Regions from separate parts of the Butyrivibrio sp. XB500-5 genome, predicted to be linked through region 2. Evidence: a T-box and tRNA genes for the amino acid it is inferred to sense, from the RefSeq annotation. Region 2 holds a T-box; the other holds one or more tRNA genes.
What was found. A T-box is a leader RNA that pairs with one kind of tRNA and senses whether it is charged. The one in region 2 lies ahead of proS (proline--tRNA ligase), so its partner is inferred to be a tRNA-Pro.

Region 1: it has a tRNA-Pro gene. The T-box ahead of proS (proline--tRNA ligase) is inferred to sense a tRNA for this amino acid. The anticodon was not compared.

Annotation. Positions count from the first base shown of each region.
Region 1 is NZ_RAIS01000003.1:308,021-317,827, reverse strand. Features, by position in the region: gene epsC (serine O-acetyltransferase EpsC) at 1-529, opposite strand, end outside; gene D6856_RS07855 (tRNA dihydrouridine synthase) at 619-1,677, shown strand; gene D6856_RS07850 (energy-coupling factor transporter transmembrane component T family protein) at 1,681-2,508, opposite strand; gene D6856_RS07845 (ABC transporter ATP-binding protein) at 2,508-4,217, opposite strand; gene D6856_RS07840 (ECF-type riboflavin transporter substrate-binding protein) at 4,222-4,779, opposite strand; gene D6856_RS07835 (GGDEF domain-containing phosphodiesterase) at 4,847-6,523, opposite strand; tRNA gene D6856_RS07830 (tRNA-Pro) at 6,864-6,936, opposite strand; gene D6856_RS07825 (hypothetical protein) at 7,075-7,752, opposite strand; gene D6856_RS07820 (substrate-binding domain-containing protein) at 7,890-8,957, opposite strand; gene D6856_RS07815 (hypothetical protein) at 9,104-9,529, opposite strand; gene D6856_RS07810 (transglutaminase domain-containing protein) at 9,551-9,807, opposite strand, start outside.
Region 2 is NZ_RAIS01000002.1:154,338-164,144, forward strand. Features, by position in the region: gene nrdG (anaerobic ribonucleoside-triphosphate reductase activating protein) at 98-649, shown strand; gene D6856_RS05475 (sugar kinase) at 747-1,769, shown strand; gene D6856_RS05480 (DNA alkylation repair protein) at 1,895-2,566, shown strand; gene D6856_RS05485 (hypothetical protein) at 2,693-3,778, shown strand; T-box leader at 3,944-4,150, shown strand; gene proS (proline--tRNA ligase) at 4,238-5,671, shown strand; gene D6856_RS05495 (GGDEF domain-containing protein) at 5,745-7,436, opposite strand; gene D6856_RS05500 (GGDEF domain-containing protein) at 7,429-9,150, opposite strand; gene D6856_RS05505 (CCA tRNA nucleotidyltransferase) at 9,252-9,807, shown strand, end outside.

The DNA of each region.
Region 1 (9,807 bases), on a different contig from region 2:
GCACCTTAAGAAGATACAACTCATGCGCGATCCTGTTTACGGTTGTCGCAAAAAGACCGGGATATGAAAGAATTATCTCCTCTTTACTGTAAGCAGCGGGATCTCCGTCATAGCAAGCCTGCACGTCGGTATCCACATATTCTCTGATCTTGGGAATCTGCTTAAAGAACTCATGTGTAATGCGTCTTGCTCCGCAATCAAGCGTCTCTTCCGAAGTCTCCTCATAATCCTCGCTGTGTCTGAACGCAATGGCAATCTGCTTCTGGAGATTGTAGATAACATCCTCAATGACAATTGCGATCCTGTTGCTGTCATTGTAGCTCTTATACACCTTATCCCTGTAATAGCCGGGATAGATGATACGGATAAGCTTGATAACAATATCTTTTACCGCGTCCCTGTCAGGCTGGTTAAATATATCCATCTTGTCGATATCTCTGCCATGCCCGTAATCAGCGAGTATGAGATCGACGATATCTTTTATCTCGTTCTTCAATGAATTTTTCTCATCATTGTACTTGTAATCCATACCACATTCCTCATATTGTTTTGACATCTAACACATATAATACCATAATAACCGTGAATGAAAACAAGTAATAAGGAGAAATTCGCCTGATGGCTTCAACAAAATTTTACTTTGCCCCAATGGAGGGCATTACACAATATACGCTCAGAAACACTCACCGTGCGATGTTCGGCGGCGAAATAGCCAAGTATTACACGCCTTTTTTGTCGGCTCCGAAGACTCATAAATTCAAGAAAAGAGAAAAGAATGACATTCTCCCCGCAAACAACGATGTTTTCCCGGATTATACAGATATTGTCATTCCACAGATCCTTGCAAACAGCGCAGAGAACTTCCTCTGGGCGGCAAAAGAGATCGCGACTCTCGGATACAAAGAGATAAACTTAAACCTTGGTTGTCCTGTCGCGACCGTAGTAACCAAGCACAAGGGCTCAGGTCTTCTTGCCGATATTTCTTACCTTGATAACATGTTAAAAGAGATCACTTCCGATGAGCTTTTTTCGGGAAAAGAAAATGCTATAGAGTCAGCTTCTCCCAAATTCTCCGTAAAAACAAGACTCGGCGTAACCGATGAATCAGAAGCCGATAAGCTTATGGAAGTGTTTGCAAAATATCCAATAAGCGAGCTTACGATCCACGCAAGAGTTCAGAAGGATTTCTATCAGGGAAAGCCAAAGACGGACGCATTCAAAAGAGCCGTCGAAATATACAGAGAATGCGGCGGATGCGCAGATATCTGCTACAACGGTGACATAAATAACATAGACGACTACAACAGGCTGATCGACGATATGAAGAGCCTTGGCGCGAGAGCCGGCAACAGCGATAATCCGGGCGGCATAAGCTCTGTTATGATAGGCCGCGGAATGCTCAGAAACCCTGCGCTCGCAAGAGACCTTGCGGCCGGTTCAACAACACTTACAAAGGATGAACTGAAACAATATCTCGAAAAACTATACCTAGGTTATGAAACTTTCATTCATGAGGACAGAAACGTCATCTTCAAGATGCTCGAGCACTGGGCATTTATAAACAGTCATTTTGAAGACAGCGACAAGTGTTTGAAGGCAATAAGAAAGGCCAGAAGCAAAGGTGAGTATCTGGCCGCAGTTAGAAACATATTTTCAACTTGTAATTTTATTGCGTAATTTTTATACAAACGGGTTAAAGAAGCGATTCCCGTCCATGTAAGTAACGATCATGGTAAGCACAAAGAATCCGACAGAAAAGGCTATAACCGCCTTATCTGCAGCTTTCAAAGGTCTTTGTGAGTACCATGTTCTTTTTTTCTTTTTACCGAAACCTCTAAGCTCCATGGCATTGCTGACAACCTCTATTCTCTCCATAGTCGAGAACAAAAGCGGAAAGATAATGGCCGCGGTGTTCTTGATCCTATCAAGAAGTCTTCCCTTAGAGCTCATCTCTATTCCTCTCGCTTCCTGCGCGTTTTTGATCTTGTGGAACTCATCCTGAATGTCAGGGATATATCTGAGTGTGATCTCCATCGCATACGAGATCGTATATGGCACACCGATTCCGTTCATCGATGAAGCAAGTTCGCTCGGATCGGTCGTCACAAGGAAAATGAATATCGAGGGAATTACGGTAAAGTATTTGATAAATACATTAAACTCATAAAAGAGCTGTTGATACGTCAAAGTATAATTCCCAAAAAGATGAACAATATCGGTTCTGCTGTTATAAATCTTACAGCCCTCATAAGGCGAAAAGAAAAAGATGCAGACAAGATTGATCACCATAAAAAACATAACGGCCAGAAAAACGCCGCTTACCTGTTTCCACTTAACATCAGCGATCTTATAGATCGCAGCTCCTATCACGATCATCACCAAAAGCATTCTGGTATCAAAAGTAAGGGCACTTGTAAGGCACCACAAAATAAAAAACAAAAGCTTGGTAAAACCGCTAAGCTTATGGATAGGCGTATTCTTTTTTTCATACGAAATCATCTTACTCATTATTTCCGCCTTCTCTCATCTTCGATAAATCTTGCCGCAAACTCACTTGCGTCATCTATTCCGCACTTAACAGAGAGATCATAAAGTGAAGTTCTCTTAAGATATGCTCTGTCACAAACATCGTTATCGGTCAGGACTTCTGCGGGAGAAGCGTTCATAAGGAGCTTTCCGTCAGTAAGTACAAGCGCCCTGTCGGTATATTCAAGCATCAGATGCATATCGTGCGTGATCATCATGATCGTGATCGGCATCTTCTTTCTGATCTCATGAATAAACTCCATGATCTCCGTATAATGCCTGTAATCCTGGCCCGCCGTAGGCTCATCGAGAATAAGAAGCTCGGGTTCCATAACAAGGATCGACGCTATTGACACTCTCTTTTTTTGCCCAAAAGAAAGAGCTGAAACAGGCCAGTTTCTGAAAGGATAAAGCCCGCATATCTTTAGGATCTCGTTAACCTTCTCCTTGATCTCATCCTCAGGTACGCCTCTGGAAGCAAGTCCCAGACTGACCTCATCAAAGATCATCGGTTTACTTATCATCTGATTGGGGCTCTGCATGACATAACCGATCTTTTCGCCGCGCTGCTTGATAGACAGATCCGCTATGTCTTCTCCGCTTAGCTTGATAACTCCGCCATCAGGCTTGTTAAAGCCGCAGATAAGCGAAGCAAGTGTTGATTTGCCCGCGCCGTTTTTACCTACAAGAGATATCATCTCTCCTTTTTTTATTTCAAAAGAGACATCGTCAATAACCTGTCTCGACTCGTCATAGCTGTATTTAAGATGCGAAACTTCAAGAAGTGTCTCGCTGTTCTTCTCGGAAGCGGGGAACTTCGCCTCATGATACCATTTTTTTACCGCATCTTTATAAGGAGCAATATCCATAGCCTCTATATGCTGAGGGTGGGTATCCGGAGAAAGCTTTGCTCCGGCCGCCTTAAGCGCCGATATATATAGAGGTTCTCTGATACCGTTCTCTGTCAAAACATCCGAACAAAGCAGCTCGTCGGGATGCATATCGGCTATAATCCTGCCGCCGTCCATCAGTATTACCCTGTCCACATCCTTGTAAAGAACGTCCTCCAAGCGATGCTCGATGATCACTACCGTCATATCCTCGTTATGCATAATGTCATCGATAAGGGATATTGTTTTCTTTCCCGTAGCAGGGTCCAGATTGGCAAGCGGTTCATCAAAAAGAAGTATCTTAACGTCACATGCCATGACTCCGCCAAGCGACACTCTCTGCTTCTGTCCACCCGAAAGAGCTCCCGGCGCATTACCGAGAAACGGCTTAAGCTCAAGTTTTTCGGACACTTCATCAACCTTTTGGAACATCTCCTCCTGCGGAACATTGTCATTTTCAAGTGCAAACGCAAGATCCTCCGCAACAGTAAGAGCAATGAACTGACCGTCCGTGTCCTGAAGAACCGTTCCGACTATCTGTGACATGCCAAAAACTCCGAGTTTGTTTGGTTCTTCGCCGCAAACTCGGAGTGTTCCGCTCATATCCCCCGCATATGAACAGGGGATAAGAGCATTAAGGCAATGTGCCAATGTTGACTTACCGGATCCCGACTGACCTGCGATCAGTATCTTTTCACCGGGATAGATTTTTAAATTAATGTTTTTCAGCGTTGGTTCCTGCTGAGCGCGATACTTAAAGGAAACGTCTGAAAATTCTATAATTGGCGCATTTTCAACCAATGAATTATTCCTCCGCCTTTAAATTCGATGATTTACCGGAAATACTTGAATATGCAACCATAAGAAGTGTTCCGAGTATTCCGATGATGAGAATGTTGCCGAAGAAAGCAAACATACCCTGAACAAATACCTTATTTACAGGCTCTTTATAGATCAGGATATCCAAAACAGGTGCTGCGAGAATCCATGCAACCGCATTGGACACTATATTTACAAGGATAAAGAGAATGATGTTCTTACCCTTTGTAAAGCCGCCCTCCTGCACTGCAAACTTCTTGGCAAAGAAGCCGATGGCCGCGCCAACGATAGCCTCAGGGAAAACCCAGCTCCACCAAACAGAGCCGTAGAATATCGCATCACCGAGCGCATGTCCGATAAGGCCGATTCCTGCACCTACGAAAGGACCAAACACCGCCGAAAAGAATGCAAGAATAGCCATTCTTACCTGAAGTGCGGTATTGGGTACGATCACAAGCGGAATCTGAGCGTTGGTGAGAACAACAAAAAGAGCTGTTCCGATTCCTAAAGCAACTACTTCCTTAATTCCAAACTTACCCTTCATAACAATTCCTCCATAAAAGTGAATTTTGCAAAAACAATTATAACCAAAATAGTCTTTGAATCAACTATCAGACTCCGTCCTTGTATTTCTCTTCAAAATCCTTAACGGGCATAGGCATATCAAAGTAATATCCCTGGAACAGCTTACAGCCCATCTCTTCAAGGAAAGCAAGCTGATCTTTGGTCTCTACGCCTTCCGTAATAACACCCATTCCAAGCTCATGAGCCATGTCTATGGTATAGTTCAGTATTACCCTGGCTCTCTTATGATCCTCCGTCTTTTTAAGAAAGCCCATATCGATCTTGAGAACATCGGCGTTGATATCTTTTAGCATATTAAGTGATGAATAGCCGCTGCCGAAGTCGTCGATCTCAACGAGGAAACCGCTCTTTCTAAGGTCCATGATAAGCTTGGCGCACTTGTTGACGTCGGTTGTAACTGCGGTCTCCGTAATCTCAATATTGAGTCTTGCGGGGTTGATATCATATTTTTTCACAAGGTCATCAAACTCTTTTTTGATATCAAGGTAATAGATGTCCTTGGGCGATACGTTGACCGAAATAGAGAGTTTCTCCCACTTGGTGCCCTTCCACTTTGCAAGCTGCGCAGCGGCAAGCTCCCATATATATTTATCAAGCTTGTATATAAGATCTGCTCTTTCAAGAACGCTTATAAACACCTCGGGCTCGATAACTCCGTTCTCCGGGTGAAGCCATCTCGCCAGTGCCTCCGCTCCGAAGATTCTGCTGTCGGAATAGTGCTGTGGCTGCAGATATATGCCAAACTGTTTATTGATGATGGCAAAGTCAAAGCTCGACAGGATTTCTTTTTCCAAGAGAGCATTGATGAGCATGTCGTCATTGTACCAGGCAACCTCGCACACATTGTCTCTCTTGATGGTCTTGCAGGCCATATAGGCTCTGTCGCACATAAAAGACACGTCCATGCGTCTGTCATATATCTCGTACACACCTAGCTGAACGTGAATGGAATAGGTCCTGCTGGTAAGCCTGCTGGCGCGTTCTTTGACAGAAGCAATGATCTTCTTTTCATCGAAACGATCCTTGGGCATGCACAGAGCGAACTGGTCTCCGTTGATCCTTCCGTACACATCCTCCTCTTTTACCATCTGTGAAAGCATATCCGCGACGTTTATGAGGATGTCATTGCCTTTATTAAGTCCGAAAAGCTGGTTGATCAGCTTAAAATCTTTGATGTTGGAATAAACTATGATGTAGTCACGATCGGGCTCGGCTTCTTCAAGGAGTTTCCTTACCGCAGCGAAAAAGCCCTCTTTGTTATACAGCCTCGTAAGCTCGTCATGAGTAAGTCTGTACTGCTCCCCGAGGTCGTTGTCCATTGACTCGGAAACGTTCTGGATCACATACATGCTTCCGAGGATCTTGCCGTTATCATTAAGAACTTTGTATCTTACGTGATACAGTCTCTCTTTGTTGGAAGTCTTATAAACCTCGCACCAAGATGTCGTTCCTTCCTCAACGCCGAGGCTCCTCCTCCACGCATCGAAGGTATCGTAAAGAATTGTAAGATTATCTATAACACGGAACATGGTAAACGCGCGCTTGTTGGCGTAAATACAACGTCCGTTCTCATTCAGAAAAATAATGCCTTTTTCATCCTGCTGAATACCGCACGAAATGAGCTGTACGAGTTCCTCGCAGGAACTGTTTTTATCATAATATGCTGTTGTACCAAATAAGTTTTCAGGTTTCATTTCAGTCATTATAATTATTCTGCTTTTCTATTATGTTTTTAATGTACACAACTATTGTAAGTATACCATTTTGCGCGGGTTTCTAATAGTTTTTTTGTTGCTGTTTTTATGGGGATTTTTTTAGATGAGACATGCCGACAGAAACGCGGCATTCGCCGTATCCGGCATAAAAATGAGACATGCCGACAGACTCGCAGCATAGCTGCTCGTTGCCGCGGCATTCGCCGTATGTGTAAAATAAAACGGACAGCTGTTCCTGAGTAAACTCAGACAGCTGTCCGTTTTATTTTACACGCATGTCTCATTTTAACGCGCAAAAAAACCGCTCAAACTGAGCGGTTTTAAATAGTCGGAGTGACGTGATTCGAACACGCGGCCCCTACCTCCCTAAGATAGTGCTCTACCAACTGAGCCACACCCCGACGACGTTCTCCATTATATATCGTGCCAAATAGAAAAGCAATAACTTTTTCGAGAATTTTTTCTTTTTTTACAAAAATCGCTATAACGTGCATGGTTATGCCGTTTTAGCGCACTCAGTCAGCTCTTTTTTCACGGATTTATCTCTGTTCCTTGAGCTTTTGTCTTCTGGCGCCGGTAACATAGTGCCAGAGCACCAGGAGTATTATGACGATACCTCCGAAGACAAACTGTGGTTTTACTCCGAATGTAGCGGTCTCAGTGACCGGGACGTCGGGATATGTATCCCTATATAGGAGCATACTCGTACCCACCGTATCTGTATTTACCGAGAGCGTGTCGGCCTCGGTATCATAGTCCTCATACAGCGTACATGCACCGAGCGAATCCGTCATAAGATAGTATTCTCTGTTTTCCCTGATAAGATAGAGCGGGATCTCAATCTGGAGCTCAACATTTCCCGCAAGATTATCGATGGTAAGCTCCTCTCCCGCATCGACTCTTTTTACAGCGTTTGCCTCCAGGGCAATTCCTTCACTAAGCTCACCGAAGTTTTTCGAAGCCCTTGAAACAGCGGATGAAAGCGTATCGTATTCGGCTATTTCCTTAGGCTCATCTGACATAACAAAAGAAAAGGTGAGATTTGCATGTTCACCCTCAAGGATCTCTTCGAGCTCTTTTTTTGTAAAACAGGATTCGAGCAACTGCTCATAGTCTCCAAATCTGATGGTCGGAGCCGGAATATCGCTCCTACTCTCAGAAATAAGCTCTACGCTCACGATGCCGTCTCCATAGGTAATCTGTGTCGTATCGCGCATATTACCTCCGTGTGGAAAAGAATCGCCAACGCTGTCAAAAGTATCTGTATCAAAAGTATTATTAGGTGTATTTATATTTTACTATATAGACAATTTTCGGATTCTTAAAAGACTATAAAAATGAACCTTACCCATGATCAGTGAGCAAGGTTCTCCAGTATAGTCTGTGCATTGTCCGCAGTTACGGCCACGTAATCACATGGAATGTAATGCGGGTTATTCTCATTCTTAAGGTAAGCTGTCACGGCATCCGCAGTCGAGTGCGCCTGCTGAACGTAGTTGTTAAACACCGTTCCGGCCATCTGTCCTTCAAGTACCGCGATAAGTACATCGGTAAGAGCATCGACGCCGACGATCTTAATCTCTTTTCCCGCTCGTATTCCTGCTTTCTCTACAGCGGAAAGAGCTCCGAGCGCCATTGCATCGTTGTTGCAGAAAATTACTTCCGCATCGGGGTATTTCTGCAAAGCATCGGTTACCACATTCTCTGCTTCGGTCCTGTCCCAATCTGCAAAGGCTTTGAACACGCAATCACTCTCGATGCCTGCATCATTGAGCGCCTTAATACAATACTCCGTCCTAAACTGCGTATCGGCATTATCGGGATCGCCTTCAACCATAATGTACTGCGCAACTCCGTCGCCGTTCCTGTCTATGTTTTCTATTCCCAGATCTGCAATGATCTTGCCCTGAATGGTTCCGGACTGTCTGGCGTCACAGCCTACATAAGTGACGTTCCATTTGCCCTCTTCCCACCTGACTTCTTCATCTGCATCGGGTTCTCTGTTAATGTATACAAGCGGTATATCTGCCTCGACCGCCATATTGGTGATACTCTTTACATCTGACGGATCTACCGGATTGATGATCAGCGCATCGACACCCTCTTCAACAAACGATCTCACATGCCTGTCCTGAACAATCTCGCTGTCCGCAGAATCCAATATCACGATATTCTCTTTTGCAAATCCCTGATCCAATAAGTACGACTCCAGCTCTCGTCTGAAAAGAGTCATATAGTTATCCGAAAAGCGGTATATACAAACGCCGATCTTAACCTGTGAAAGATCAGACGCTATTACATCCTCTGTATCGTTTTTATCTTCCGTGAATTTGTGCTTTTCCTTATCCCCCATATGACAGCCTGTAACTACAAAAGCTATCAGCAGAGACATCACCCCTAAAGCCAATAACATCTTTTTCATTATCAAACTCTCCAAAAAAAGCTCCAAATATTTGAAACTAAATTTCACAACCAATTTAGTTTATCATCAAACATTATTCACCGCAAATAAAAAGCCCAACCCCAGGAGCAGCCTGAGTTTGGGCTCTATCTCGATAAAAATTGTCATCACTCTACTATCTTTCTGCCATCCGAATAAGTCAGTACCCAGTATCCCTTACCCGTTCCGCAATCTTCGTAGTAGGTTCTGTCTATTATGACCGGCTCGTCCTCGAAATCATCTTCCGAATCCACGCCTTCTTTTGCGCTGTCTTTTTTATCCAAATTGTCAAAGTATTCGTTCGCAGCTTTCATGGAAGTATCTTCATCCTTGAAAGAATCGGCGCCGTCTGTTATGTATCTGACTTCGTTGTTTTCTTTTACGATAGTCACTCCTTCGCTCACTTCGACAACGGGAATGTTCGAGTCGTTCTTAGCAGCGGAAGATATCATATCCTTATAAGCAGGCATGATTGCGCACAATAATATATTAAATAAAAGAACGCATACCAGAGCGCCTAAGAATACGACTGATATTCCAAATATCCTCCTCATAAAAAAGCTCCTTCCGAAATCTCAAAAACTGACAGTGATCGCTGCTGCCTTCTCAAGCGGCTTGGCGGGATAACTCTGATAGGTCTGCTTGTAATAGCCGTCTCCCTTGGCATCCTGCATCTCAGCATCAAACACATACCAGTTTTCGTTTATCTTAACCTCTGTCCATGCATGAGGTGTCTTTCCTCCAAGCGATGACAATACGGTTCCCGTACATACCTTGGAATCATACCCAAGTCCCTTGGCCATGTAAGCAAAAGCCGCTGAGTAATTGTAGC
Region 2 (9,807 bases):
AACAACAAATAATACCACAATAAACAGCAAGGTCGGAATTATCCGACCTTGTTTTGCCCATAAACAAGATTTTGTTTTGAATAAAAGAAGAGGCGATATGTACTACGGACAAATATATTTTAATGATGTTGCAAACGGAATAGGCTGTAGAACGGCATTCTTTGTAAGCGGATGTACGCACCACTGCAAGGGCTGCTTTAATGAAATGACTTGGGATTTCATGTACGGAAACAAATATACCAAAGAGGTAGAGGATGAGATCGTAGAGTCTTTAAAGCCTGAATATGTAAGCGGTCTGTCGATCCTTGGCGGAGAGCCTATGGAAATCGTAAACCAGAAAGAAATCCGTCCCCTCCTTGAGCGGGTAAAAAAAGAAGTTCCCCACGCCACAATCTGGATCTATTCCGGATACACATGGGAAGAGCTTAACGATAAAGACAACAAGAGATGCCACGGGGAAGATACAGATGCAATCCTTTCAATGATCGATGTTCTCGTTGACGGCAAGTTCGAGCTTGAAAAAAGAAGCCTTCTTCTTAGATTCCGAGGATCGTCAAACCAAAGAGTTATCGATGTTCCCGAAAGTCTAAAAAAAGGAGAAGTTGTCCTTTCTAAGTATAACGACAAAGAGGAATCAAGACTGAGCTGATAGCAACAATTGCAATACGAACAACAATGTAAGCACTTACATCCCAGATGTAGGTGCTTTATTATTTTATATAAAGAGTTGACGGAAGGAGGCAAGTATGAAGAGAGAGAAATTTGACCTACTTACTTTCGGTGAGATTATGCTTCGTCTGTCTCCGCCCGATTATGAGCGAATAACAAGGGGCGATGTTTTTGATAAAAGAGCCGGCGGCTCTGAACTTAATGTCGCATCGGGAGTAGCTCTTTTGGGACTGCGGACGGGAATCATATCGAGACTTCCGCAGAATGCACTGGGAACCTTTATAAAGAACAGGATCAGATTTGAGGGTGTTTCGGATGACTACCTGATATATGATGATTCCCCCGAAGCGAGACTCGGCATCTATTACTATGAGAACGGAGCTGCACCTCGTAAGCCCTCCATTGTATATGACAGGATGAATTCATCGATCACGAGGATTGCTATTGAAGAGATACCTGAAAGCGTCTTAACTGCGACGAGGATGTTCCACACAAGCGGGATCACACTTGCGCTTAACAATAACACCTGTGAAGTAACAACAGAGCTTATTAAGAGGTTCAAAGAAAGCGGAGCACTTGTTTCTTTTGACTGTAATTACAGAGCCAATCTATGGAGCGAAGAGGAAGCCCGCACTGCTATAAATAATATACTTCCGTATGTGGATATTCTTTTTGTTTCGGAAGAGACATCAAGAAGAATGATGCAAAAAAGCGGTGAGCTTGCGGATATTATGAAGAGTTACACAACAGACTATCCGGTAAAGATAGTCTGCACGACACAGAGGGAAGTCATAAGTCCCAGAAAGCATAATTTTACATCAACGATATATGACGCCAAGACTGATAAGTTCTACACCGAGGCGCCCTATAAAGATATCGATGTTATAGACAGAATAGGTTCCGGAGATGCTTATGTATCAGGCGTGCTATACGGAATCCTTAAGTACGGGGATGCCGGCAAAGCGCTTGCCTATGGAAATGCCACATCAAGTGTCAAGAATACCATTCCCGGAGATCTACCGGCCAGTGATCTAAAAGAGATAGACAGTATTATTAAGAATCACTGCGCTAAAGGCCCTATAAGTGAGCTTAATCGCTGAGGGCATAAATAAGCCGATTTACGTTCGCCATAACGTATTTCCATTATAAAAACCTCTATATGCGAGATCCCTCTCGCAGACCCAAAAAAGGACCACCCTCGGTCCTTTTTTGATATAATAATTTCATGACAGTTTATGAGATGCTATTAAAAGAAAAAGATGCTAAATACAAGGAATTTCAAGCTAAGCTTGTTCCAAATATAGCGCCCGAGACAATAATTGGAGTCAGAACGCCCAAGATGCGTGATGTTGCAAAAGAAGTCTTTAAGAGCGATATAAGGGATGAGTTTTTAAGCGAGCTTCCGCATAAGTACTATGAAGAGAACCTTGTTCATTTCTTTGTTGTTTCACTTATCAAAGATTTTGATGAGTGCATTACCGAAGTTGAGAAGTTCCTTCCGTATGTGGATTGCTGGCCGGTTTCAGATCAGGCTACGCCAAAATGCTTTAAAAAGAATCATGGAAAGCTCCTTCCGTATATCAAGAAGTGGATCGCATCAGACCATGTCTACACTGCGCGTTTTGGCATGCGCATGCTTATGAATGAATTTTTGGATGACGATTTCAAAGAAGAATACCTAGAGCTTGTTGCATCCAAAAAGGGCGAAGATTATTACCTTAAGATGATGGTGGCTTGGTATTTCGCGACAGCACTTGCCAAACAATACGACGCGAGCGTTAAATATATTGAAGATCGAAAGCTTAACGAATGGGTCCACAAAAAGGCAATTCAGAAAGCTGTTGAGAGCTTCAGGGTTACAGATAAACACAAAGAATACCTTAAAACATTCAGATGAGATAATCCGGGGATATACTGATCAAAATAATCAGTATATCCCTTAATTATATTCAAAAAATGTCGATATATGATATGAGATAGTTTTGACAAACGGATTTGCCAAAGAGCGTCAAGGAGGATGCATATGTCTATCGAGATCATGAGAGACTTATTTTCATATGAAAAATATGAAAAAGTAGTTGAATCGATATCTAATGCGAACAGCGTGCGGGTTAATAGGAAAGCTGAGCCTAAGTCTGAGCCCGAGGAATCCCTTGCGAAATTAGAATATGAGATGAGAAAAGCGGAGCGAGAAAAGAGCGTAGCAGATCAGAGTATGTGCTATGCAGAGAAACTGCGCGCAGCCAGAAATAAATCCAAAGCAACATCTCTTCAGAAAAAGAAACTCCAATACAATTTCAAAAAAATATCTTCGATGATAATACGAAGTAAAAATAGCGTAAGTGCAAGGAAAGCTGTGCAATCCGCAAGACGTGAAGTAATGAGACTTAAGCGTCTTAAAGGAAGCGGCGAATACGACGAAGAAGAAATACAGCTTGCTATAGATCATGCCAATGCCATGGTCAAAGTCGCCAGAAAGAAAGTTCATCACCTTGAGCAGGAAGAGATGATAGAACGTGGCTCCGTGGGTATCGGCGAAGCGCTTGAAGAGCGTGAAGACGACAGTGTTTCTGAAGATGAGAAAGCATCAGAAGAGGAGATAGACGAAGAGGAAATGCTCGAAGAGCCTTTTGATGATATGGACTTTGAGGAAGAATTCATATTGGAAGGTCCTCAAATACAAGATGTTTCGGTAGATGTTCCGGAGTCAGAAGGTGAAGCATTAACAGAGCTTATGAGTGAGTTTTCGGAAGAGATGGAAAGTATGATGGAAGAGCTTGATCTTACAGATCTTGCAGAAACTATGTACGCTCCCGATCCCAATATGTCCGAAGACGATCTTAAGATGCTTAAGATCAAGCATCGCACCAAGGAACTGAAAGAAATTGCCGAAGCCGACAAGGAATATCTTAAAAAGCTCTTTGCCTATGAGGAATCCAAGAAAAACGGTTCCGCAAATGCTGCAAGCAGTGCGATTTCAGGAAGCTCCGCGCCTGTATTTAAAGCAGGTGCTCAGTCAGTTACTCCTATAATCTCCATGCCCGGAGCGGCAGCAGGAGGAACCACAGTAGCACCCATGTCTCCCGTAGGAATCGATGTCTCCGTATAGAAGAAGGCTTGGTCGTGGCGGAATTGTATCTACGGAAGAATATGGCTTATGCGAAATATGTCTTCCCAGATTTAAAGAGATTGTTTTGTCTTGGCAGTGAAATATAGGCGGAACGCGTCGCCCCTTGACAAGGTACATAAATGTTAATAAAATCATTTTTAAAATAATATGACGTTGAAGAGGATCAGTAACTGCGTAAGCGTTTCAGAGAGAGAGCCGTTGGTGCGAGGCTCTTACGACCAAACAGCGAACCTACCTTGGAGTCCCGTATGAAAATACGGCGTATCCCGCGTTAAGGGTGTTAAATGAAGTGAAACTTGGCAAGAGCTAAGTTTAAATAGGGTGGTACCGCCGAAATCTTCGGTCCCTGTTAGGGACACGAAGATTTTTTTATTCGTGTCTGCTTCAAGTTAACGACCTCGCAAACTGCGAGAACAATCACGAAAAAGGAGAAAAGACATGGCTGACAACAAGAAACTTGTATCAGAGATCACATCCATGGATGAAGATTTCACACAATGGTATACCGACGTATGTATCAAGGCAGACCTCGTAAGCTATTCCAACATCAAGGGATGTATGGTAATTAAGCCTGCGGGCTATGCAATCTGGGAGCTCATTCAGAAGCACCTTGATGCAAGATTTAAGGCAACGGGAGTTCAGAACGCTTACCTTCCCATGTTCATTCCCGAGTCACTTCTTCAGAAGGAGAAGGATCACGTAGAGGGCTTTGCACCTGAAGTTGCATGGGTTACACACGGAGGAATGGAGCCTCTTACAGAGAGATATTGTGTTCGTCCCACATCAGAGACACTTTTCTGCGATTACTACAAGGGAGAGATCCATTCATACAAAGACCTCCCTCAGGTTCTTAACCAGTGGTGCAGCGTTGTTAGATGGGAAAAAGAGACAAGACCTTTCCTTAGAAGCCGTGAATTCCTTTGGCAGGAAGGCCACACAGCACACGCAACATTCGAAGAGGCTGAAGAGCGTACACAGCAGATGCTCAATGTATACGCTGACTTCCTTGAGAATGATATGGCTATCCCTGTTATCAAAGGTCAGAAGACAGATAAAGAGAAGTTTGCGGGAGCAGAGGCTACATACACAGTAGAAGCTCTTATGCATGACGGAAGAGCTCTTCAGAGCGCTACCAGCCACAACTTTGGCGATGGATTTGCAAAGGCATTCGGTATCCAGTATGCAGGTAAAGACAACCAGCTTCACTATGTAAATCAGACTTCATGGGGACTTACAACACGTACTATCGGAGCTATGATCATGGTACACGGAGACAACTCCGGACTTGTTGTTCCTCCTAAGATCGCTCCTATCCAGGTTGTTGTTATTCCTATCCAGCAGAAGAAAGAGGGCGTTCTTGATGCCGCATACGGTATTGCAAAGAGCCTTTCTGATTACAGAGTAAAGACAGACGATACAGACAGAACACCCGGATTTAAGTTCGCCGAGCAGGAGATGAGAGGTATTCCGATCCGTGTTGAGATCGGACCTAAGGATCTCGAGGCAGGTAAGTGCGTACTTGTAAGAAGAGATACAAGAGAGAAGATTGAGTGCGCGATCTCAGACGTAGCAGCTAAAGTCGGAGAGCTTCTTGATCAGATCCAGAACGACATGCTTGCAAGAGCAAAGAAGCACCTCGAGGAGCACACATTCGTTGCTCACAACAAAGAAGAGTTTGCAGAGAACTTCAAAGAAACAAAGGGCTTTGTAAAGGCTATGTGGTGCGGAGACCGCGAGTGCGAAGACAAGATCAAGGAAGAGTTCAACGTAACAAGCCGTTGTATGCCTTTCGAGCAGGAGAACATCTCAGACGTTTGCCCTATCTGCGGCAAGCCTGCAAAGAAGATGGTTTACTGGGGAAGAGCATATTGATCCGGATAACAAAAAGATAATATCAATAATAAAGGCAGTGTGGATTTTCATCATTCCACACTGCCTTATTTTTTTACTTGGTTTTACTTATGTTTTTCCTAGCGTAATACGTCTTTTTGTTGTTGTACATTCTCTGATCCGCCAGCATGAATACTGCGTGAGTATCTTTATCTTCCGCTTCCGATCTGAAAGCGAAGCCGTGAGAAACGCTGTGGTTAATGCCGGGATCTTCTTTATCAAGATCCAAAAGCTTTTTATCCAAAAGATCAAGGAGACTGACAACCTTGTCCTTGTCTATCGAATCGGAGATTACCATAAATTCATCGCCACCGATCCTAAAGCACTCTCCTAAGCCTTTAAAGGTGCTCGAAAGAGCGGATGAGAAGCTCTTAAGAAGCTTATCTCCGGCAGGATGTCCGTCGTTGTCGTTAACCTCTTTTAGTCCGTTCAGATCAAGGCTGACAATACAGAAATCAGAATCGGATTCATCAAGGTCTGCAAGTCTTTTATCAGCGCAGGCTCTGTTGGGGAGCTGCGTAAGAGCATCCTCAAAAGCAATCTGAGCAAGAGAAGCATACTCTTTTCTCTGAGCATATATCCTTGTCATGAAGACGAAGTGATTAAGTAGCTGCGTGATGACAAAGAACATCGCGGTCGCAGGGATCACATTTGTCATGAGGATGTTGTCTCGGCAATCCAGGTTTGGTCTCGTCACATCGGTCAAGGCTGTAAGTATCAGCGATATCGAAAGAAGCGTCAATCCAAACATAAGTATCTGAGTAGTAGGATTCTTGGATTTGGATTTAAAATCAATAAAGTCATAAACGACAAGGAACAAGAAGCTTATCAACGCAAGTAAATAATAAGGGATGATAAAGTGGTGAATATGAACCTTGTCCGTAAGGTGAAGCGCAATGAACAGGAAGCTGAAAGCCAGCGAACCGTATCCCATTATCGAAAGGACAAGTCCGTCATAGCGCTTGTGTAGGCTGTATATAAGTGAATAAATAGTCGGAACAAGCAAATACAGAGCGGAGTACCCGATGAAGGTTGCTGTCGCTTTGTCCAAAAGGAAAGTGAAGCAGTCAAATTCCGTGAGCAGCCATAAACCAAGCAAAATACCTATAATCGAGCATACGATCTGATTGAACACATCTGACGATCTCATGTAGAAAACAAGTGAGATAAGCAGGAAGATGTGACCGAAAACGATAAGGAAGATACCCGTTATCAGAGGAAAAGTTGCCGTATACATAAGGTTTCTGTATAGGTCGTCAAAATCTCCCATCATCATGTTTACTACGTTTGCCTTTGTGTTGTTCTCGGTTACGTAGAGGTTTATGGAGAGTTTTTTGCCCGCATAATCAGGTTCAAGAGGAACAATATTGTATCCGTTTCCGATGTAGGAGCCGTTTGCTACCGCGTCGAGTCCTTCATAGGCGATAAGCTTGCCGTCGAGGAAGACCTCATAGGAACAGCATTCGGTCTTGAAAATAAGATAAGGGAACGGAGCTTCGCAAGACTTAAGCAGCTTTGGAAGCGTCAACGTGATCTTGTCTCCTCGCGAAAAAGAAACACCTATCTGATCGCTGAGAGCTCCCAATTCGGTATTGAGATATTGCTGATTTCTGTAGGTTGCAACCCAGCCTTTTTCCAGCGAATACAGAGGATATTGCTTTTCAAAGCGAAGCAAAGTGAAAAACGCCGAGAAGAGCAATACGATGAAAAGGGTGGATATTCCTATGAAAGTAACTGTTTTACGCATGGAACGGCACCCCCATTTCCTTGTTTTGCTGATGCTCTTTCTTCATCTCGTACATACGTGAATCCGCAAGCATGTAAACTTCCTGAGCTGAACTGTTGGGAACCTCGTAGCTGTAGGCATAGCCATACGAAGCACTGTATTGGAACACCTGCTCTTTCCTGTTCCATTCGGACAAAAGAGCATAGAATTCATGAATTCTCTTGGTACAGTGAGAAGCCTGCTCATCAAGAAGAATAACGATAAATTCATCGCCGCCCATTCTTCCGATAAGATTTGCATCCCAGAAACAGTTGGTAAGTATTGTCGAAAAGCCCATTAGAAGGCGGTCGCCCTCGTGGTGGCCGTAAGTGTCGTTTACTACTTTAAGCTTATTCAGGTCGATACTGAATATTGTGTAGAGACTGTGCTCATTTGAAATAACCTGCATTATCTGCTCACATCTTGCTCTGTTGGCAAGTCCTGTCAGAGGATCGGTATAAGCAAGGTCAACCATCTGTCTTTTCATTGAAGCATAATTGTTGTTGTATATGCTGTAGAAAAGATAACTGATGATAAGACAAGATACAAACAAGAGCGCACCGAAAGTAAAGCCGCTTCCGTAGAGGAAGATGTTTCCGGAGTTACTCTTATATTTGTGATAATCGTAAACAAATATATCGGAGATCGCGAAGATCATGAAAGCGAGCAGTCCCAGTATGAAAAAGAGATCCGAAGTCGTGTTGTGATCGTCGGAAGTAAAGAAATGCTCTCGTTCCCTGTACATAAGAATGATCGCGATAATACTCTGAATAATGATCGAACCCTGAATATATGTTGTCACATCCGAAAACTTTATGATGTTGTGATTATTCAGAATAAAAAGAACAATAAAGAAAGCAATGTTATACAAGAACATAAGCTGAAACAGAGGCCTGCTCCTTTTTGGGAATACCGAAAACAGATATCCCGTTATGGAGATCGGAATACATACAAAAGACGCGTACTCGGCGACGGAATTGGCATGCGGATTATTGATCAGCATGTCGATAAGTCCGTACTGTCCAAGAATAAACAGACCGAGCAAAAATGAAGTAAGTCCGCTGAAAAAGAGCCTTAGCTCTCTGTCGTGATATATGTACATGTAAGGAGAAATAATGATAAGTATAAGTCCGAGCACAGATAAAAAGATGCCCGAGAAAATACTTACCGAGTTTTGTAAAAGATGATATGAAAGAATATCTACTCTGCTGCCAAGAACGAACTCTGAAAGCGAAGAAAAGGAAGCTCTTCTTGTTCCGGTAAGAACAACCTTTAAGCGGTTCCCGGAGTGAGAACCGGTAAGAGAAACACAGTTGAATCTGTCGGGGCATTCGCGGTATTTCTCGTAGATATCACGTCCGTAAGAATAGATAAGATCTTTTCCGACATAAACATCTACGGTCGCATGCTTGGTGAAAAAGTAAAGGCAGCAGGAGTTGCCTGAAATATACGGGATGGTTCTTGTAAGCACAAGAGAATCGCCTTCATTGATCACGGGAATATTTACTTCATGAAGAACGGACGACGTTTTCAAAACATCGTCATTTAAAGAAACAGTCCATCTGTCCTCAAGAGTAGTAAGAGATGAGCTGTAAGAGTAGGAATTATCTATAACCTTTAAAAGCGCCATTATTAAAAGAAAAAATATCGCAAGCAAAAGTATAGCGACAAACCTGGTGTTTTTTCTGAATTTCATATTTAAACCCTCATAATATCATTAACATTAGTATATAACCTGAGAAAGAAAATTCCTAGACAATTCTTCACAAGTATCGGTCTTTGGGCTATTATGAGAATATGATTATTAGAATGCCGGAAAATGCAAAAAAGATATTGGACACCATGCACGAGGCGGGATTTGAGGCCTATATCGTCGGTGGTTGTGTGAGAGATGCACTTCTTGGAAGAGAGCCGATGGATTGGGATATCACTACCAATGCACTTCCTCAGGATACCAAGAAGCTTTTCAGAAGAACTATAGATACGGGAATAGAGCACGGAACCGTTACGGTAATGATGGGAAAAGAGGGTTATGAAGTTACCACATATCGTATAGACGGAAAGTACGAAGACAGCAGACATCCAAGCGAAGTTACTTTTACCAAGAATCTCACCGAAGACATGAGAAGGCGAGATTTCACGATAAATGCGATGGCCTACAACGAAGAAGAGGGGCTTATCGACAGATTTGGCGGAGTCGAAGACCTTAATAATAAACTCATAAGATGTGTCGGAAATGCTCACGAACGTTTTTCAGAGGACGCACTCAGAATAATGAGAGCAGTCAGATTCTCCGCTCAGCTTGATTATTCTATAGAAAAAGAGACTAAGGAAGCAATAAAAGAGCTTGCAC